Regions from separate parts of the Ottowia pentelensis genome, predicted to be linked through region 3. Evidence: predicted binding sites of a transcription regulator. Region 3 holds the regulator's gene; each other region holds the start of a gene.

Region 1 (5,251 bases), 110 kb from region 3:
CCAACTGGTGCGGCTGGTGCCAGGGCGCGCAGCCGCACATCGCCACGGCCTTCGCGCAGGCGGGCGCGGCGGTGCCGCACGTCAAGGTCGAGGACGGCCCCGGGCGGCCGCTGGGGCGCAGCTTTCGCGTCAAGCTGTGGCCGACCCTGGTGTTTCTGCGCGACGGGCAGGAGGTCGCCCGCGTGGTGCGGCCGCAGGCCAGCGCCGAGGTCGAGCAGGCGCTGCGGCAGATCGCGGGCGGCTGAACGAACACCAAACAGCCGAACGCAGAGGGCGCAAAGAGAGCGCAAAGGACGCAGAAAAGTCCGAAATAGGCACAGCATCGACTGAAGCCCCCGCGAAACGGGCGCGAGGCGCTATCTTTTTAAAAGCATTTGGGTGGATGTCTTCTGTGTCCTCTGCGAATCCTTTGCGCCCTCTGCGTTCGGCTGTTTGGAGCTTTCAACCTAGAAACGGCAGTTGGATGCGCTTGCCGGTGCCGCTATCGGCGTGCCAGGCAAGGCGCGACAACGCAGCGGGCTGTTGCCCGCAAGGCGAAGCAACGCCGCATGGCGCGTCGAGAGCGGTGCCGGCAAGTGCATAGCGCGGTCACCCAACAGGTGAACGTGATCGGAGACAGTGAAGCCAAGCATGGCGCGGCTTTCAAGAAGATGGCAAGCGGTCAACTGCCGTTTCTAGGTTCACCGCCCCGCTCCCACGGCGGCACCGGCTCGAAGCGCGCGCGCAGCGCGTCCAGCAGCACGCGCACCTTGGGGCTGCGCACGCGGCTGGGGGTGTAGCAGGCATAGATGGCGTTGCCGTGCGGGGTGACGGGCTGCGCCTGCGGCAGCACCGCCTGCAGCCGACCGGCCGCCACGTGCGGCGCCGCAAGATAAATCGGCAGGATGGCCAGGCCCAGGCCGGCCAGCGCCGCGTCCAGCAGGGCGTCGGTGCTGTTCAGGCGTAGGCGGCTGCTGGCGGGCAGGCGGTGTTCGGCGCCGTCGGCGTCCTGCAGGCGCCAGTGGTCGTCGTCGGTCAGCAGGTAGCTCAGGGTCTGGTGGCGCGCCAGCTCGGCCACGCTGGCGGGCGCGCCGTGCGCGGCCAGGTAGGCCGGCGCGGCGAAGACGGCGCGCCCGATGGCGGCGATGCGCCGCGCCACCGCGTCCTGCGGCGGGCTGCGCGTCATGCGCAGGGCCAGGTCGATCTGGTCTTGCACCAGGTCCACCAACTGGTCGGTCAGGATCAGCTCGCACACCAGCTGCGGGTGCGCGGCCAGCAGCGGCGGCAGCAGCGGCGCGACGTAGATGCGCCCGAAGGTGATGGTGGCGCTGACGCGCAGCACGCCCTGCGGCCGGCCGGCCTGCTGGCCCAGCGCGATGTGCGTGGCGGCCACGCTGTCCAGCGCCTGGCGCGCGTGCTGCAAAAACACCTCGCCGTCCGGCGTGGGCCGCAGGCGGCGGGTCGAGCGTTCGAGCAGGCGCGCGCCCAGGTGCGCCTCCAGCTCGGCCATCTGGCGGCTGACCTGCGCGCGCGTGCAGTCCAGCGCCCGCGCGCAAGCGGCCATGCTGCCCAGCTCGACCGTCTTGACGAAGGCGTGCCAGGACGGCAGCCAGAAGGCCTCGGGCGGTGCGGCGCCGGCGGCGCGAAGCGATGAGGAGGCGGTGCTGCGCTCGGTCATTGTCAAGCGTTCATTGACGTTGTCGGCCGGATTATGGGCTCAATGGATCGGCGGAACGGACCTATCATCACCCAGGCCCTCACCTTGCCCCTGGTTTCGGCCCACCCTCCCGGATCACGCCCCATGCTCTCCAAGCTCAAAGAACCCGGCGCCCTGGCCATCACGCTGGCCGCGGCCGGCATCCTGATGATCACCATGGGCGCGCGCCAGTCGCTGGGCCTGTTTTTGGGGCCGATCAACACCTCCACCGGCCTGGGCATCGCCACCATCAGCTTCGCCTTCGCCATCGCGCAGTTCAGCTGGGGCGCCATCCAGCCGCTGGCCGGCGCCGCCGCCGACCGCTGGGGCGCGCGCCCGGTGCTGCTGGGCGGCATCGTGGTGATGGCGCTGGGCATGGCGCTGACGCCGCTGTGGGGCTCCAGCTGGGGCCTGATCTTCACGCAGGGCCTGCTGGTGGCCGTGGGCGCGGGCGCGGGCAGCTTCTCGGTGCTGATCGGCGCGGCGGCGCAGCGCATGTCGGACGAGGCGCGCGGCACCGCCGCGGGCGTGATCAACGCCGGCAGCTCGATGGGGCAGTTCGTGTTCGCGCCGCTGACGCAAAAGCTGATCCAGCTGCTGGGCTGGATGGGCGCGCTGTACAGCCTGGCGGTGCTGGTGCTGGCGGCGCTGCCGCTGGTCGGCAAGCTGACGCGCGGCAGCCACGGCCACGCCCACCCGGCGCACGCGGCGGCGCCCGCCGGCGGCCTGCGCCAGGCGCTGCGCCAGGCGCTGGGCGACCGCAGCTACTGGCTGCTGCACGCGGGCTTTTTCACCTGCGGCTTTCACATCGCCTTCCTGGTCACGCACCTGCCGACCGAGGTCGACCTGTGCGGCCTGCCGCCCACGGTGGCCAGCACCTCGCTGGCGCTGATCGGGCTGGCCAACATCGTCGGCAGCCTGTGGGTGGGGCACCTGGTGGGCATCTACCGCAGCAAGATGATCCTGGCGCTGATGTACGCCAGCCGCGCGGTGCTGATCGGCTGGTATTTGCTGATGCCCAGCGAGCCCTGGGTGTTCTACGTGTTCGCCATCGGCCTGGGCCTGACCTGGCTGGCCACGGTGCCGCCCACCGCCGGCATCGTGGGCAAGCTGTTCGGCGTGCGCTACCTGGGCACGCTGTTCGGCCTGACGCTGCTGTCGCACCAGATCGGCGGCTTTCTGGGCGCCTGGCTGGGCGGGCTGGCCATCACCGAGTTCGGCAACTACGGCTGGATGTGGGGGGCGGACATCGTGCTGGCGCTGCTGGCGGCCGTCATCAACCTGCCGATCCGCGAGGCCCGCATGCCGGCGCGCATGGCGGCGGCCTGAGGGCGGTCGACGGGCGGTTTTTGAGCCAAATCGACCTGTGGCGCCTGCGGATCAAGCGCGAGCAGCTATCAAACAAGTAGTATCGCTGGTCCGTGAACTGCCGGCGGGTGCCCGGCGCGCCGGCGGGCTGGCACACTCGCCGCATCGCCCCCAAGCTGCCCGCCGTGCCCAACTCCACCGCTCCCCCTCCTCCGCTGCCGCCGCGCCCGCCGCGCGGCACCTTGCAACTGCCGGCCGTGCGGCCCGTCGCGCTGACGGCGCCGCTGCACTGGCTGGCGCTGGGCGGGCGCGACCTGTGGCGCTGCGGCGCACCGAGCCTGCTGCACGGGCTGCTGCTGGCGCTGTTCGGCGCGCTGCTGCTGCTCGTCGCGCGCGAGCGCTTCTGGCTGCTGGCCGGCGCCTTCTCGGGTTTTCTGGTGGTCGCGCCGGTGCTGGCCACCAGCCTGTACGCGCTGTCGCGCGCGCTGGAGCGCGGCGAGCCGGCCGACTGGCGCACCATCGCCAAGACCTGGACGCGCTGGCAGTATTCGCGCTTTGCCGTGCACGGCGGCTACTGGAGCCTGGTGCGCTTTGGCGTGCTGCTGTCGCTGGCCGGCACCGGCTGGGTGCTGACCTCGGCCGCCCTCATCACGTTGCTGGCGCCGCAGCCGGTGCACACGCCACTGGACTTCGTGCACCACGTGGTGCTGGCGCCCGGCGGCCACCTGTTCGAGCTGTGGCTGACCTTGGGCGCGCTGATGGCGGCGCCGCTGTTCGCCTCCAGCGTGATCGCCATGCCCCTGCTGCTGGACCGCCGCGTCGACGTGCTGCAGGCGGTGCTGACCAGCTGGCAGACGGTGCTGAGCAACCCCGGCGCCATGGCGCTGTGGGCCGCCCTCATCATGGGCCTGACCCTGCTGGGCATGGCCACCGCGCTGCTGGGCCTGATCGTGGTGCTGCCCTGGCTGGGCCACGCCAGCTGGCACGCCTACCGCGCGCTGGTGGACGCCAGCACGCTGCCGGAACGCCAGCCACCGGAGGGGGTGCGCTGACATGTTCGGCTTCAGCGAGGAGCAGATTGCCTGGTTCGGCCTCACCTTCGGCGTCGGCGCGTTCATGGCCTACATGCTGTTCATCATCGGTCACCTGGCCTGGGAGTCGAAGGCCGGCAAGTTCGGCACCTTCGTGCTGTTCCTGGCGCTGGCCTTCGGCATGGTGGGCTTCGTCGCCAAGCTCATCATCGAGTGGGTGCTGGAGCACTGAGGTGCGGCCGACCCCCTCACCTCGCGTTATCCCCTATGGCTGCGCGGCGCGTGCCTTTGCACGATGCGTGGCTTGAGCGCTTTGCTTCAACCACGAGAGGGACGCCATGAAACTGCTTCAACTGTCTGCCATCGCCGCGGCCGCGGCCCTGCTGGTCGCCTGCGGCGGCTCGGACGAGCCGGCCGGCCCCAGGCGCGGCGAGCTGCTGGACCCGGCGCGCGTGGTGGCCGATTTGACGCCCGATCAGATCGACGCCGCCACGGCGGCCAGCGGCCTGCAGGCGCTGACCGGCAAGGCCACCTGCGGCGTGAAGATCCTGGCACTCAACTACGCCACCATCGGCGCCAAGGGCGAGCCGGGCGCCAATTCGTCGGGCGCGCTGATGGTGCCCACCGGCCCGCTGGGCTCGACCTGCGCCACCGCCGCCACGCCGCTGCTGGCCTACGCCCACGGCACCGTGGTGTCCAAGCCGATCACCATGGCCGACCCGAACAACGCCGAGACCCTGCTGCTGGCCGCCTTCTACGCGGCGCAGGGCTATTCGGTGGTGGCCAGCGACTACCTGGGCTACGCGCAGTCCACCTACGCCTACCACCCCTACCTGCACGCCGACTCCGAGGCCAGCGCCGTCATCGACTCGATCCGCGCGGCGCGCAACGCGGCGGGTGCCGTCGGCGTCGCCTTCTCGGGCAAGGTGATGGTCAGCGGCTACTCGCAGGGCGGGCATTCGTCGATGGCCACGCAGCGCACCGCCGAGGCCGCCAACGCCGGCGAGATCAACCTGGTGGCCGGCGCCCACCTGGCCGGCCCCTACAACCTGGCCGGCGCCATGAAGGTGCCCGACGCCATCGCCGGCTACCAGTTCTTCGTGCCCTTCATCATCACCTCGTGGCAAAAGGTGTACGGCAACGTCTACGACAAGCCCGAGGACGCGTTCAAGGCGCCCTACGTCACCGGCATCGAGAACCTGCTGCCCAGCCCCACCTACACCTACACCACCCTGGT
Region 2 (5,251 bases), 1.2 Mb from region 3:
CGACAGCGCCGAGCACCGGGAGGGCATCGCGGCCTTCCTGGCCAAGCGCCCGCCGCGGTTCTAGTCCCACCCGCTCCCGCCAACGACCACCATGCCCAACGCCAACCTGTTTGCCGCCCTGCGCGCGGCCTTTCCCGCCGACCTGGACGCCGTGGCGGTCGAAACCGACGGCGGCCTGCGCTATTCTTGGCGCGACCTCGACCGCGCCACGGCCATGGTGGCCAACCTGCTGCAGTCGCTGGATCTGCCGCGCGAGCCCGGCGGCATGCCGCCGCGCGTGGCGGTGCAGGTGGACAAGTCGGTCGAGGCCATGATCCTGTATCTGGCCACGCTGCGCGCCGGCTTTGTCTTCTTGCCGCTCAACACGGCCTACCAGAGCGGCGAGATCGAATACTTCGTCGGCAACGCCAGGCCGGCGGTGGTGGTGTGCACCGGCAAGAACTTCGCTTGGGTCAGCCCGATCGCCTTCCAGGCCGGCACGCGCCACGTCTTCACGCTGAACGACGACCGCACCGGCAGCCTGCTGGAGCGCGCGGCCCACTGCAGCGACCGGCAGGCGCCCGTGCCGCGGCAGGCGGGCGACCTGGCCGCCATCGTCTACACCAGCGGCACCACGGGCCGCAGCAAGGGCGCCATGCTGTCGCACGGCAACCTGCTGTCCAACGCGGTGATGCTCAAGGACTACTGGGGGTGGCAGCCTGGCGATGTGCTGATTCATGCGCTGCCGATCTTTCACGTGCACGGCCTGTTCGTGGCCATCCACGGCGCCCTGCTGAACGGCAGCACCATGCTGTGGCACGGCAAGTTCGACCCCCGGCGCGTCATCGCCGACCTGCCGCGCGCCAGCGTGTTCATGGGCGTGCCCACGCTGTACACCCGCATGCTGGCCGAGCCGGCGCTGACCCGCGCGCAGGCGGCGCGCATGCGCCTGTTCATCAGCGGCTCGGCGCCGCTCCTGATCGAGACCTTCAACGACTGGCACGCGCGCACCGGCCACACCATCCTCGAGCGCTATGGCATGAGCGAGACCATCATGCTCACCAGCAACCCCTACCGGGCCGACCCGCGCTACCAAAACCAGAGCGAGCGGCGCGGCGGCACGGTGGGCTTTCCGCTGCCGGGCGTGCAGTTGCGGGTGCAGGGCGAGGACGGGCGCGCGGTGGCCGCCGGCGAGATCGGTGGCATCCAGGTCCAGGGCCCCAACGTGTTTGCCGGCTACTGGCAGATGCCCGAGAAGACGGCCGAGGAATTCACCGCCGACGGCTTTTTCAAGACCGGCGACGTGGGCCAGCAGGACGCGCGCGGCTACGTCACCATCGTCGGGCGCAGCAAGGATCTGATCATCAGCGGCGGCTACAACGTGTATCCGGCCGAGATCGAAAGCGTGCTCAACGAGCTGCCGGGCGTGCAGGAGTCGGCCATCGTCGGCGTGCCGCACCCCGACTTCGGCGAGGTCGGCGTGGCGGTGGTGATCGCCCGCGCCGGCGCCGCGCCCGAGCCCGACGCGCTTCTGGCCACGCTCAAGGCGCGGCTGGCCAACTACAAGATTCCCAAGCGCTGCTTCGTGCTGGCCGAGCTGCCGCGCAACACCATGGGCAAGGTGCAGAAGAACCTGCTGCGCGAACGCTACAAGGATTTGTTCACGGCCTGACCGCGGCGGTGGGCGCTTACACTCTTCGCAAGTTCGCACATCGACCCTTCAGGAGCCCCCATGTCCTTGCGCACGCTGTTTTTCCTGCTGATTTGCGCCGCCATCGCCACCTTCGTCGGTGTCAACTGGACGGAAATGAACCGGCCGACCGACCTGTCGCTCATCTTCACCCACGTCACGGCGCCGCTGGGCCTGGTGCTGGTGGGGCTGATGGTGCTGCTGTTCGTGGTGTTCGTCGGCGTGATGGCCTACACCCAGGGCACGGTGCTGATGGAGACGCGCCGCCACGCCAAGGAACTGGCGGCCCAGCGCGAGCTGGCCGACAAGGCCGAGGCCTCGCGCTTCACCGACCTGCGCCAGCACCTGGACCAGGAGGTGGCGCGCCTGACCGACGCCGTCGAGCGCCAGAAGCAGGACACGATGTCGCGCATCGACCGCGCCGAAATGGGCCTGCGCGAGCGCCCGGTGGACGCCGAGATCGGCCGCCTGGCCGATGCCGTCGAGAACCACAACCGCGACCTGCATTCACGTGTCGACCGGCTGGAGATGGGCCTGCGCGAAGGCTTGGCCGGTTACATTCCGGCTCCCGCCAGCGTGCGCCCGGCGGCGCTGGAGCAGCCCGCAGCCGCGCCCGTCGACCCGGTCGGCCAGGTCACGCCGGGACACGAATGAAAATGGGCGATGGCGCTTGATGAACAAGCGCCGACAGCTATCAAAACGATAGTATTTTCTGGTGGCGGCGCGTGATCAGTGCAGCACCAGCACCGGGATTTTCGCGTGCGTCACCACATGCTGGGTCTCGCTGCCCAGCAGCAGGCGCGACATGCCGCGGCGGCCGTGCGAGGCCATCACGATCAGGTCGGCCTTGTGCTTGGCGGCCAGCTCCAGCAGCGCGTCCGACACCAAGTCCGACTCGGCCATCACCTCGGTCACCTTGACCTTGTGCGCCGCGGCGGCGTCACGCACCACGTCCAGGTGCTTGCGCCCGATGTCGGCCCAGCTTTGCTTGATGCGCGCGATCTCGTCCTCGTGCAGCGCCAGCGAGCCGTCGTAATAGCCGCGCGGATAGACCGGGATGACGGTGGCCGCCAGCAACTCGGCGCCGCAGGTGGCCGCCAGCCGCACGGCGTGATCGACGGCCTTGTTGGACAGCTCCGACCCGTCGGTGGCAACCAGAATGCGCTGATACATGATCTTTCTCCTTGTGTGTGACGATGCGCCCCTCCACGCGTGCGCCGCAGCGCGTGCCGGCGTCAAAACCATACCGCATTCGCGGCGCCGGTGCAGGCGCGGGGTGCGTTCGCCGCCATGTTCGCCCACCCACGGCGGCGCCATATTGACCTGCGTCAAGCGAAGGCGTCCGCGGTTCGGTTATGGTTGCCGTCCATGCTGGCAGAAGGGACTCTTCACGCAGCCGCGATGGCAGCACCCCAGGGAGGCGACGCCCCCCCGGCCGGGCTGTCGCTGCTGGACGAGCGCGACGAGTGGCTGGCCTTCAGTCGCCGGGTGGCCGAGGCCGGCGCGGCGGCGGCCCCCGAGGGCTGCTGGGAATCGTCGGTGGCGGTGGAAGGCATGCACTGCGCGGCCTGCGCCGGCACCATCGAGCGCCTGATCGGCGCGGTGCCGGGCGTGCGCGAGGTGCAGGTCAGCGCCGCGGCCCAGCGCGCCCGGGTGTTGTGGGACGAGCGGGCCACGCGGCCCTCGCGCTGGCTGGCGGCCCTGCAGGGCAGCGGCTACCGCGCCGTGCCGGTGCACGACCTGCAGGCGGCCGTGCAGCGCCAGGCCGACACGCGCCGCATGCTGTGGCGCCTGGGCGTGGCCGGCCTGTGCATGATGCAGGTGATGATGTACGCCGCCCCGTCGTACTTCACCGCGCCGGGCGAGATCGAGCCCGACCTGATCCACCTGCTGCGCTGGGCCCAGTGGGTGCTGTCGCTGCCGGTGCTGCTGTTTTCGTGCCAGCCTTTCCTGAGCGGCGCCTGGCGCGATGCGCGCGCGCGCCGAGTCAGCATGGACCTGCCGGTGGCGCTGGGCATGCTCATCACCTTTGCCGTCAGCAGCCTGGGCACCTTCGAGCCCGCGGGGCCGTTCGGCCACGAGGTGTATTTCGACTCGTTCACCATGTTCGTGTTCTTCCTGCTGGCCGGGCGCTGGCTGGAGCTGCGCCTGCGCGACCGCGCCGCTGGCGCGCTGGAGGCGCTGATGCACCGCCTGCCCGACAGCGTGCAGCGCCGCGATGCGGGCGGCGCCTGGCAGCGCGTGTCGGCGCGCCGCGTGCGCGTGGGCGACGTGCTGCGTGTGCTGCCGGGCGAGGGCTTTGTGGCCGACGGCACGATCCTGAGCGGCCAGACCACGGTCGACGAGGCCTTGCTGACGGGTGAGTCGCGCCCGGTGGCGCGCAGTCGCGGCGAGACGGTGATTGCCGGCAGCCACAACCTGAGCCAGCCGGTGGAGCTGCGCGTGAGCCAGGTGGGCGCGGGCACGCGCTACGCCCAGGTGGTGGCGCTGATGGAGCAGGCCGCCATCAGCAAGCCGCGCATCGCGCAGCTGGCCGACCGCCTGGCCACGCCCTTTCTGCTGTTCGTGCTGGCGGCGGCGGGCCTGGCCTGCCTTTGGTGGTGGCCGCGGGACCCGGGACAGGCGCTGATGGTGGCGGTGGCCATCCTGGTGGTGACCTGCCCCTGCGCGCTGTCGCTGGCCACGCCGGCGGCCATGCTGGCCAGCGCCGGGGCGCTGGCGCGGCGCGGCATTTTGGTGCGGCGCCTGCAGGCCGTCGAGGCGCTGGCCGGGGTGGACACGGTGGTGTTCGACAAGACCGGCACCCTGACGCGCGACGCCTTCGTGCTGCAGCGCGTGCTGCTGCGCGAGGGCGTGGCGCAGGCCGACGCGCTGGCCCTGGCCGCCGCGCTGGCGCGCCACAGCCTGCACCCGGTGTCGCGTGCGGTGGTGACGGCCGCGGGCGATGTGGCGCCCCTCGACGCCTCGCAGGTGCACGAGGTGGTCGGGCAGGGCGTGGCGGGCGAGATGGCCTGGGGCGGGCAACTGCGGAGCCTGCGGCTGGGCTCGCACGCCTTTTGCGGCGTGCCCGCCGTGGCGGCGGCCGGGCCGGTGAGCCATTTGAGCGACGGGCGGGGCTGGCTGGCCAGCTTTTTCTTTCTGGAAGACATTCGCGCCGACGCCCCGGCGGCCGTGGCGGCCCTGCACCAGCAAGGCCTGCGGGTGCAGCTGGTGTCGGGCGACGACGCGCGCACGGCGGCGCAGGTGGGCGGGCAGCTCGGCGTCGACGCGGCCCTGGGCGGCTGCTCGCCGGCCGACAAGCTGGAGCACCTGCGGGCGCTGCAGGGGCAGGGCGCGCGCACCGCCATGGTGGGCGACGGCTTGAACGATGGCCCGGTGCTGGCGGCGGCCCAGGTGTCGTTCGCCTTCGGCCGCGCGGTGCCGCTGGCCCAGGCGCAGTCGGACTTCGTGGTGCTGGGCGAGCGCCTGCGGGCGGTGCCGGCGGCGCGCCGGCAGGCATTGCGCACGGTGGCCGTCGTCAAGCAGAATTTGACTTGGGCCATGGTTTACAACGCGGCCGCCGTGCCCATGGCCATGGCGGGG
Region 3 (5,251 bases):
ACGCCCAGCGGCGCGGCCAGGCCCCAGCGCTGCGTGGCGCCGCGCACGCGGGCCCACACGCGGCGCGCGCCCAGCTCCAGCCACGGCGGCTGGCGCGCCCAGATCAGCAGCATGGCACCCAGCAGCAGCGCCGCCACGTGCACCATGCTCCACACCGGGCGCAGCGCGGCCGACTGCACCGTCAGCCAGCCCAGGCCCTGCATGGACGCGGCCGCCAGCGTGCCCAGCAGCGCGTAGCCTGCCAGCCGGCCAAGCTGGAACAGGCCGATGCCCACCTGCGTGCGCGGCGCCGCCGCCTGTCCGATGCCGGCGCAGGCCGCGCCGCACATGGCGATGCAATGCGGGCCGCCCGCCAGCCCCATGAGGACGGCGGTGGCCGCGAGGGAAAGGGTCATCAGAGGATTCTAGAAAAGCGCGCGCGGGTCTGGGCGGCCTGCAGGTATTTGTCGAACACCATGGCCACGCCGCGCACGAAGAACCAGCCCATGGGCGTGACCTCGATGGCGCTGTCGGTGACGCGCACCAGCCCATCGTCCTGCATCGCCGCCAGGCGCTTGAGCTCGGCGGCGAAGTAGCGCTTGAAGTCGACCAGCTGCGACAGCTCGATCGACTCGAACTGCACGCGGCCCTGGCACATCAGGCCCATGATGACGGCGCGGCGCAGCAGGTCGTCGCGCGTGACGGCCAGGCCGCGCACCACGGGCAGCTGGCCGTGGTCGAGCCGGTCCTGGTACTCGATCAGGTCCTTGGCGTTCTGGCTGTAGGTGGCGCCCACCTTGCCGATGGCCGACACGCCCAGGCCGATCAGGTCGGCGTCGGGCTGGGTGCTGTAGCCCTGGAAGTTGCGGTGCAGCCGGCCCTGGCGCTTGGCCACGGCCAGCGCGTCGTCGGGCAGCGCGAAATGGTCCATGCCGATGTAGACGTAGCCCGCCTGCTCGAAGGCGGCCAGCGAGCGCGCCAGCATCGCCACCTTGGCGCTGGCCTGCGGCAGCTCGACGGTGTTGATGCGCCGCTGCGACTTGAAGCGCTCGGGCAGGTGCGCATAGCCGTACAGGGCAATGCGGTCGGGCCGCAGGTCGGCCACCTGGGCCAGGGTGCGATCGAAGGATTCGGGCGTCTGCTTGGGCAGGCCGTAGATCAGGTCGACGTTGATGGAGTCGAAGCCGACCTCGCGCGCCGCGGCCACCAGGGCGAACACCTGTTCGGCCGGCTGCACGCGGTGCACGGCCTTTTGCACCAGCGGGTCGAAGTCCTGCACGCCGAAGCTCAGGCGGTTGAAGCCCAGGGTCTTGAGCGTGGCCAGGCGCGTCGGGTCGATGGTGCGCGGATCGATCTCGATGGAGTATTCGCCGCCCTCCGCGAACGCGAAGTTGCGCCGCAGCATGTCCATCAGCTCGCCCAGCTCCTCGTCGCTGAGGAAGGTCGGCGTGCCGCCGCCCAGGTGCAGCTGGCTGACGGCCTGCTGCGCGCCCAGGCGCTGCACGTGCAGGTCGACCTCGCGGCTGAGGTAGCGCAGGTAGGGGCCGGTGCGGTCGTGGTGCTTGGTGATGATCTTGTTGCAGGCGCAGTAGTAGCACAGCGACTCGCAGAACGGCAGGTGCACGTACAGCGACAGCGGCTTGGCCGCCTGGCCCGAGCTGATGCGGCGCTGCTCGAGCGCGTTCAGGTAGTCGGCTTCGCCAAAGGCCTCGACGAAGCGGTCGGCCGTGGGATAGGAGGTGTAGCGCGGCCCGGGAACGTCGAAACGGTTCAGCAGTTCGGGGGTAATGACAGGCATGACAGGCGAAAATCAAATGGCAGGACATACTGTCGGGCCGAACCTTGCAATTGTCCTTGACGATCATCAAGAAGATGGGGGCAAATGATTCGGGCAACACCCGACAAGCCAACTAGAATCAAGGCATTACTTCGCACGCGTCAAGGCGCCGAACACTCCGATGACCCCAAAAGCCATCCAAGTCGCCTGTTCCAACTGCAACCTGCGCGAACTGTGCATGCCGGTCGACGTCACCGACCAGGACATGGACAAGCTCGATTCGCTGGTGGCCACGCGCCGCAAGATCCGACGCGGGGAATCGCTGTTTTCCAACGGCGACCGCTTCGACGCCCTCTACGCCATCCGCACGGGCTTTTTCAAGACCCGCGTGACCACCGAGGACGGGCGCGACCAGGTGACGGGCTTTCAGATGGCCGGCGAGATCATCGGGCTGGACGGCATCGTGGGCGACCGCCACAGCTGCGACGCGGTGGCGCTGGAAGACGCCGAGGTGTGCGAGATGCCCTATGGGCGCATTGAAGAGCTGTCGCGCGAGGTGCCGGCGCTGCAGACGCACGTGCACAAGATCATGAGCCGCGAGATCGTGCGCGAGCACGGCGTGATGCTGCTGCTGGGCAGCATGCGCGCCGAGGAGCGCCTGGCGGCCTTTTTGCTGAACCTGGTGCAGCGCCTGCACGCGCGCGGCTTTTCGCGCTCCGAGCTGGTGCTGCGCATGACGCGCGAGGAGATCGGCAGCTTTCTGGGCCTCAAGCTGGAGACCGTCAGCCGCACCTTCTCGAAGTTCGCCGAGGACGGCCTGATCGAGGTCAAGCACCGGCACGTGCGCATCCTGGACATCGAGGCCCTGCGCACCCTGGTCAACGCGCCCGAGGGGCGCTGACTTTCAAGCCAAATCAGCCGCTGGCCCGCGCCCGGCAAGCGCGAGGCGCTATCAACATCATTGCAAGGTGTTTTTCAGGCTGTCCGGAATCGGCAGCGGCATGACGGCGATGCCCTCCTCCAGCAGCTCCTCGGTCTGCTGGGGCGTGGCTTGGCCGCGGATGCCGCGCTCGGCCGCCTCGCCGTGGTGAATGCGGCGCGCCTCGTCGGCAAAGCGCTCACCCACGTCCTCGGTCTGCGCCAGCACGCGGCGCACCATCTGCAGCCAGGCCGCCTGCATGGCCTGCGGCGGCAGCGCCGCCACGGGGCTGGCCTGCTCGCCTGCGCCCGCGGCGGCCGGGCGCGCTGCATCACGGGCTAAAGGCGGCTCGCTGCCGCGCCCCAGGTTGAGGCGCGGCGCGCTCAGCATCTTGCTGACCGCCGTGTCGCTGCACAGCGGGCAGGCCACCAGCTGGCGCGCCTGCTGGTCCTGAAAATCGTCCTCGGAAGCGAACCAGCCTTCAAAAACGTGGCCGCCCGAGCATTGGAGGTTGAGCACTTTCATGGTCGGTCGATCAGGTGGCGGGCACGTCTTGCCACGTCAGGGGCCACGCGCCGCCCAGCACATTTTGCAGCCACAGCGCGCCGACCAGGGTCTTGGCGTCGGTCACCTCGCCGCCACGGCACCAGGCCTGCAGTTGGGCCGGGGTGGCGCTGAAGACTTCGAGGAACTCGCCGGCGTCGAGCGCGCGCTTGCCCGACACCAGGTGGCGCGCAAACCAGATCTCGATCACCTCGGTGGAATACGACACCACCGGGTGCAATACGCCCGCGCGCGCCCACTGGCGGGCGACGTAGCCGGTTTCCTCGCGCAGCTCGCGCTGCGCGCAGGCCAGCGCCGACTCGCCCGGATCGAGCTTGCCGGCGGGAAACTCGATCAGCGTGCGCTGCACCGGGTAGCGGTACTGGCGCTCGAGCACCACCTCCAGCGTGCCGCCGGCGCGCTCCAGCAGCGGGATGATCATCACCGCGCCGGGGTGCAGGATGTATTCGCGCTCGGTCAGGCTGCCGTCGGGCAGGCGCACGCGGTCGCGCCGGGCGTGCAGAAAGCCGCCCTTGAACAGCTCGCTTTCGTGTACCGGATGTTCGGTCAGGTCCATGGCGCGGCGCCCTATTTCTTGTGGCGCACCAGATAGCGGTAGACGAAGCCCGGGAACGCCAGCGTGGCGAACAGCGAGCCGGTGACGGCGTAGAACTCCCAGCCCTGCGGGTAGTTCTGGCCGGCGGATTTCTCCAGCGCCATGCCGACCGCGCCGACGACGAAATACCACACCAGCAGTTCGAGCACGCGCCAGCCCAGCGCCTTGTGGTGGCCCGGCAGCGGCACCACGGCCAGCAGGCGCTCGTTGGCGAACGGAAGATTGGCGGCCACCAGCGCCAGCGCGATGACCAGCCAGATGCTGACGTCCGGCGCCATCAGGTGGCCAGCATCTGCACGATGGCCTGGGCGCACAGGGACATCAGCGCGCCGGGCACCAGGCCCAGGATCAGCAGCAGCGCGCCGTTGACCGACAGCGTGGCGCGCATGTCCAGCGGCGCCTGGATCGGCTCGGCGCTGACGGCCGGGTCGAAGTACATGACCTTGACCACGCGGATGTAATAGAACGCGCCCACCAGCGCCATGACGACGGCGAACACCGCCAGCGCGATGAGGGCCGGCTGCTGGGTGCTGATCAGCGCCTGCAGCACCGACAGCTTGGCCTGGAAGCCCACCAGCGGCGGAATGCCGGCCAGCGAGAACAGGCAGATCGCCATCAGGCCGGCGTAGAACGGGCTGCGCTGGTTCAGGCCGGCGAAGTCGGCGATCTGCTCGCTCTCGTAGCCGTCGCGCGCCAGCAGCAGGATGATGCCGAAGCTGACCAGGTTGGTCAGCACGTAGACCACGGCGTAGAACATGGCCGAGCTGTAGGCGTTGGCCGCCAGCTGCGCGTTGCCGTTGACCACCCCGGCCAGCAGGCCCATCAGCACGAAGCCCATGTGCGAGATGGTGGAGTACGCCAGCATGCGCTTGAGGTTGGTCTGCGCGATGGCCGCCACGTTGCCGATGATGAGCGAGGCCACCGCCAGCACCGCCAGCATGGGCTGCCAGTCGATCGCCAATGGCAGCAGGCCCTCGACCAGCAGGCGGATGGCCATGGCGAAGGCCGCCAGCTTGGGCGCGCTGCCGATGATCAGCGTGACCGAGGTCGGCGCGCCCTCGTAGACGTCGGGAATCCACATGTGGAAGGGCACGGCGCCGAACTTGAAGGCCATGCCGGCGACCACGAACACCAGCCCGAACACCAGCACCTGGTGTCTCACCTGCCCCGAGGCCACGGCCTTGAACACGCCACCGATGTCCAGCGTGCCGGTGGCGCCGTACAGCATGGACAGGCCGTAGAGCAGAAAGCCCGAGGCCATGGCGCTCAGCACGAAATACTTCATCGCCGCCTCGACCGACACCACGTGGTCGCGGCGCAGCGCCACCAGGGCGTAGGCCGACAGGGCCATGCATTCGAGCCCCAGGTAGATCAGCACGAAGTTGTTGGCCGAGCACATGATGTACACGCCCAGCAG
Region 4 (5,251 bases), 350 kb from region 3:
CGGGGCGCTGCCAGGCGGCATCGCGCAGCACCCAGGCTTCGGCCAGGCGCGCCGGCAGCCAGGCGGCCAGCTCGCGCGCGATCCCCCGGCGTGAGCGGGACTTGGCGGCGCGCAGCTCGGCCGCCAGGTCGAGGCCGGGCGCCAGGTCGATCTCGATGGGCGTGCCGGGCTGCCAGTAGCTGGAGATTTGCAGCACCGCCGGGCCCGACAGGCCGCGGTGGGTGAACAGCAGGTCTTCGTGAAAGCGCATGCGCTGGCGTCCCGTGCCGGTGGCGATTTCCACCGGCAGCGCCAGGCCGGCCAGCGCGGCAAACGCCGCCCAGCCGTCGCCATCAAACGTCAGACCCACCAGGCCGGGGCGGGTGTCGACGCACTTCAGGTCGAACTGTCGCGCCAGCCGCAGGCCGAAGTCGCTGGCGCCAATCTTGGGCACCGACAGGCCGCCGGTGGCGACGACCAGGGCGGGGGTTTCGATCACGCTTCGATCACTATGAATAACGTAGCTGCTTGCGCTTGATGGGCAAGCGCCAGAGCCCGATTTGGCTTGAAACTCGACACGATCGACGGCGCACGGCTGCCAGCGCTCGACCTGCCCGCCGAAGGCGGGCGCCGCCGCGCACTCGGCCAGCAGCAGGTCGATCAGGTCTTGCGCCGAGCGGTCGCAAAACAGCTGGCCCTTGTGCTTTTCGTGAAAGGCGATGCCGTGGCGCGTCAGCAGCGCCATGAAGTCCTGCGGCGTGAAGCGCGCCAGCGCCGAGCGGCAAAAGTGCGGGTTGTGGCTGATGAAGTGGCGCTGCGGCGCCGCCGGGTCCAGCGCGCGGTTGGTGAAATTGGCGCGTCCGCCGCCCGAGATGCGCACCTTCTCGGCCACGCGCGCGAAGTGGTCGATCAGCAGCACGCGCAGGCCGCGCTGGCCGGCGCGGGCGGCGCAGAACAGCCCGGCGGCGCCGGCGCCGATGATGACGACGTCAGGGCGCTGCATGCGGGGCCACGGAGACATTCATGCGCCGATGATCGCATGCGGGCCGCCATGAAAAACGGCTGCCGGGGTGGGCCGGCAGCCGTTGCATGCATGAGAGGCGGCAGTCGGCGCCGGGGGTACCGCCTGCCGCCTGTTGACGTCAATACACGTCGTGCTGCGTGTTGAACACGTTGAACTTGCCGGTCGGCGTGATCAGCTTGGCGTCCTTGATGGTGGCCTTGCAGGTGCGCGTCTTGTCGTCGACCACCACGATGGCCGACTCCTTGTCCTTGGCGCTCCACACCGAGAACCAGACCTCGTCACCAGCCTTGTTGTACTCGGGCTGCACCACGCGCTTGGCGCCGTCGTCCTTCAGGCCCGCGCAGGCGGCGATGTCGATGACCTGCGGCGGCTTGGACAGATCCTTGATGTCGAACACCGCCACGCTCTGGCTGACCTTGGCGTCGGGGTTGAGGGCGGTATCGACCCACAGGTTGCTGGACTTCGGATGCGTCTTGATGAACAGCGAACCGCCACCCTGGCCCTTGAGCGAGCGCACCACCTTCCAGGCGTTGTCCTTGTGCTTCTTCGGGTCGGTGCCAATCACCGCGATGCTCTCGTCGCCCAGGCCCGAGGTGGCCCACACCGGGCCGTACTTGGGATCCTTGAAGTTGGCGCCGCGGCCCGGGTGCGGGATCTTGCCCACGTCGATCAGCGCGGCCATCTTGTCTTCCTTGGTGTCCACCACCGCCACCTTGTTGGACGAGTTGGCGGCCGTGAGGAAGTAGCGGCGCGTGCTGTCGAAGCCACCGTCGTGCAGGAACTTGGCGGCGTCGAGCTGCTTGGCCTTCAGGTTGGTCAAGTCGGTGTAGTCCACCATCCAGATCTTGCCGGTTTCCTTGGCGTTGACCAGGAACTCGGGCTTCTCGTGGCTGGAGACGATGGCCGCCACGCGCGGCTCGGGGTGGTACTCGTTGTCCACGGTCATGCCGCGGGTGGAGACGATCTTGCGCGGCTTGAGCGTGTCGCCATCCATCAGCACGAACTGCGGCGGCCAGTAGGTGCCGGCCACGGCCACCTTGTCTTCCCAGCCCTTGAACTTGCTGGTTTCCACCGAACGGGCTTCCAGGCCGACCTTGATCTCGGCCACGTTGTCGGGCTTTTCCATCCACAGATCGATCAGGTTCAGGCGCGCGTCGCGGCCGATCACGTACAGGTAGCGCCCCTTGGCCCCCATGCGCGAGATGTGCACCGCGTAGCCGGTCTTGACGATGTTGATGATCTGCTTGGTGTCGCCGTCGATCAGCGCCACCTCGCCGGCGTCACGCAGCGTGACCGAGAAGATGTTCTCGATGTTGTAGTTGTTCATCTTCTTCTTCACGCGCTCGGCCACCGGCACGTATTCCTTGCGCGACTTCTCCATGTCCTCCAGCGAGAACTCGGGCGGCGTGGGAGGGTCTTGCTGGATGTAGCGCGCCATCAGGTCGACCGTCTTCTCGTCGAACTCGCCCGAGGTCAGCCAGTTGGGCATGCCCGCGGGCGAGCCGTAGCCGATGAAGACCTTGAGGTACTCGGTGCCCTTTTCGACCGTGATGTCGGGCGTCAGCGGCTTGCCGGTGGCGCCCTTGCGCAGTACGCCGTGGCAGCCGGCGCAGCGCTCGAAGTAGATCTGGCGCGCGCGGGCAAACTCCTCCTCGGTCATCGGCGGCGCCTTGGGGTTGCTGGTGGCGTGCATGGCCGCGCCCGAGGCGTAGGGCGCGCTCTCGAACTGGGCCTGCGGGCTGGTGGTGGAGGTGGTGGGCGCACCAGGCTTGGCGGGCTCGCCCGCTTGTTGGGCCATGGCGGAAAGCGCCAGGGAAGACAGTGCCAGGGCCACGAGGCTCGCCAGCTTGCGGGTTCTCATGAATCAACTCCTTGTCGTTGCCGCCGCCCCGGGTTTGAACCCTTTTGGAAGGTTGCCCGCCGCGGGCTGCGGCGATGGTTTGCGACGGGCCTTTCCGCATTATTCGGACGCTCGGCAAGGGCAAAGTTGATGTAAAGCAAGTTGGCTTCGGATAGGGGTTTTTACCGACGCATTCGCTTGAATAATCGACCGGCCAGCCACGGATTTCGGCTGTCGTTCACCGTCCATTTGCTGTTTTCACCCATGCGCTCCGACCCCCGTTTTTCCGCTCTTTCGCCGTCCATCTGGGCGCGCCCCGTTCTCGGCGTCTGCGTGGCCCTGGCCTGCGCGTCCATGGCCACGGCCCAGGCGCAGCCAGGCGCCGATCAGCCAGGCGCCACGCCGAGCCTGGGCGAGGTGGAGGTCAGGCAGTTGCGCGACGAGGGCGACTACGCCACGCGCGACGTGCTGCCGCTGTCGCACGACGTGATCGACACCGACGCCAAGGGCGGCGAGCAGGGCCGCACCCTGGGCGAGGCGCTGCAGGACTTGCCCAACGTCTCGGTGCGCGATGCGCCGGCGCGGCTGGCGGTGGGCGCGGCCTCGTCCTCGTTCGCGCGCGACGGCAACACCGGCATCAACATCCGTGGCCTGGGCGGCAACCGGGTGCTGATGACGGTGGACGGCGTGCGCCTGCCGCGCAGCTACGTGTCGCGCTCGGCCATCTTCGATCGCGAATACCTGTCGCTGGAGCAGTTCAAGCGCATCGAGGTCATCCGCGGCCCGGCCTCGGCCCTGTACGGCTCCGACGGCATGGCCGGCGTGGTCAACTTCGTCACCTACGACCCGCTGGACTTCCTGCTCGACGAAAGCGGCAAGCCCACCAAGACGGTGGGCGGGCGCTTGGCGACGGGCTGGAGCGAGGACGACAACGGCTATTCGCTGGCCGGCACGGTGGCCGGACGGGCCAGCGACAGCGTGCAGTGGCTGCTCAGCGCCAATCGGCGCACCTCGCACGCCATGCAGACCATGGGCCGCAACGACGAGCCCAACGCCAACCGCACCACGGCCAACCCCCAGCACGACGGCGACACCGCCGTGCTGGGCAAGCTGGTGGTGCAGCCCAGCCGCCTGCAGCGCCACGTCCTGACGCTGGAGCGCACCGAGCGCAACTCGACGGTGGACCTGCTGTCCAGCCGCGCGCCGCGGCCGTCCAAGCCAGGCGACGTGCTGAACGAGGACAGCCGCTACGAGGGCACGCGCGAGCGCCTGAGCTGGGACGCGCGCTACGAGCTGGGCACGGCCTGGGCCGACCAGCTGCGCACCGTCGTCGGCGTGCAGCACACCGACTCGCGCCGCGTGGGCACCAGCGACCTGTTCAGCGGCACGCACCGCGTGCGCGACAATTTCTACGGCGAGCGCGCCTGGCAGGTGGGCGCGCGCGCCGAAAAGCTGCTGCGCCATGGCGACTGGACGCACCGCCTGACCTACGGCGCCGACTACGTGCGCAGCAACATTCGCAACCTGTACGACGGCCTGGCGCCGCTGCCGCCCGAGCAGTTTCCGTTCAAGCGCTTCCCGGACACGCGCGAAACCGCCACCGCCCTGTACCTGCAGGACGAATCGGTGATCGGCGACTGGACGCTCACGCCCGGCCTGCGGCTGGACCACTTCGCCGTCGACGTGACCAGCCAGGCGGGCTATTTCCCGCCGTCCAAGGTGCCAGGCAAGTCGCTGTCGGGCTCGGCGGCCTCGCCCAAGCTGGGGGTGCTGTACCGCGCCACCCCGGCCTGGAGCGTGTACGGCCAGTACGCCGCCGGCTTTCGTCCGCCCGAGGCCGGCCAGCTCAACGACCAGTTCGAATACCTGGCGCCCCCCAACACGCGCGTCATCATCCAGCCCAACCCCGACCTCAAGCCCGAAAAAAGCCGCGGCTTCGAGGTCGGCGTGCGCGGCCGGCTGGAGAACCTGAGCCTGGACGTGGCGGCCTTCACCAATCGTTACTCCAACCTGATCGTGGACGCCGAGTTCGTGCGCGAAGTGGGCAACGAGCGGCAGTTCCAGGCCGTCAACATCCCGCGCGCGCGCATCCACGGCTTCGAGGTCAAGGGCCGCTACGACTGGGGCCGGGTGGCCGGCGGGCGCCTGGTCAACACCTTTGCCTTCGGCATGGCGCGCGGCACCAACAGCGACAGCGGCAAGCCCATCAACTCGATCGACCCGGCCCTGCTGATGGTCGGCCTGCGCTACGACACCGCCCAGTGGGGCTTTTCGGCCGACGTGCGCCACCACGCCGCCAAGAAGGCCAAGGACATCGACAGCGAGGCCATCATGGCCGCGCGCGCCGGCACCCAGTTCGCCACCCCGGCGGCCACCACGCTGGACGTGGGCCTGCAGTGGCGCCCGCG

Evidence for each region. Region 3 encodes FNR, which switches genes on or off when oxygen is low (the NO sensors DNR and NnrR bind a similar motif). Its sites were predicted from a motif close to TTGATNNNNATCAA; they were not measured.
Region 1: the regulator FNR is predicted to act here: its motif matches at 3,025-3,038, upstream of ACWHMB_RS12535 (DUF2189 domain-containing protein).
Region 2: the regulator FNR is predicted to act here: its motif matches at 2,988-3,001, upstream of ACWHMB_RS06240 (universal stress protein).
Region 4: the regulator FNR is predicted to act here: its motif matches at 2,991-3,004, upstream of ACWHMB_RS10425 (nitrite reductase).

The regions. Positions count from the first base shown of each region.
Region 1 covers NZ_OZ224513.1:2,584,078-2,589,328, forward strand. Annotated here, with positions in the region: gene ACWHMB_RS12520 (thioredoxin family protein) at 1-245, shown strand, start outside; gene ACWHMB_RS12525 (LysR family transcriptional regulator) at 662-1,657, opposite strand; gene ACWHMB_RS12530 (MFS transporter) at 1,781-3,004, shown strand; gene ACWHMB_RS12535 (DUF2189 domain-containing protein) at 3,226-4,035, shown strand; gene ACWHMB_RS12540 (DUF2788 domain-containing protein) at 4,037-4,246, shown strand; gene ACWHMB_RS12545 (lipase family protein) at 4,353-5,251, shown strand, end outside.
Region 2 covers NZ_OZ224513.1:1,293,832-1,299,082, forward strand. Annotated here, with positions in the region: gene ACWHMB_RS06225 (enoyl-CoA hydratase/isomerase family protein) at 1-64, shown strand, start outside; gene ACWHMB_RS06230 (malonate--CoA ligase) at 92-1,651, shown strand; gene ACWHMB_RS06235 (LapA family protein) at 1,712-2,323, shown strand; gene ACWHMB_RS06240 (universal stress protein) at 2,399-2,842, opposite strand; gene ACWHMB_RS06245 (heavy metal translocating P-type ATPase) at 3,071-5,251, shown strand, end outside.
Region 3 covers NZ_OZ224513.1:2,471,971-2,477,221, forward strand. Annotated here, with positions in the region: gene ACWHMB_RS11960 (sulfite exporter TauE/SafE family protein) at 1-395, opposite strand, end outside; gene hemN (oxygen-independent coproporphyrinogen III oxidase) at 395-1,777, opposite strand; gene fnr (fumarate/nitrate reduction transcriptional regulator Fnr) at 1,938-2,657, shown strand; gene ACWHMB_RS11975 (DUF1178 family protein) at 2,715-3,200, opposite strand; gene ACWHMB_RS11980 (NUDIX domain-containing protein) at 3,211-3,795, opposite strand; gene ACWHMB_RS11985 (DUF2818 family protein) at 3,807-4,112, opposite strand; gene nuoN (NADH-quinone oxidoreductase subunit NuoN) at 4,112-5,251, opposite strand, start outside.
Region 4 covers NZ_OZ224513.1:2,121,234-2,126,484, reverse strand. Annotated here, with positions in the region: gene ACWHMB_RS10430 (NAD(P)/FAD-dependent oxidoreductase) at 1-1,000, opposite strand, end outside; gene ACWHMB_RS10425 (nitrite reductase) at 1,122-2,864, opposite strand; gene ACWHMB_RS10420 (TonB-dependent hemoglobin/transferrin/lactoferrin family receptor) at 3,108-5,251, shown strand, end outside.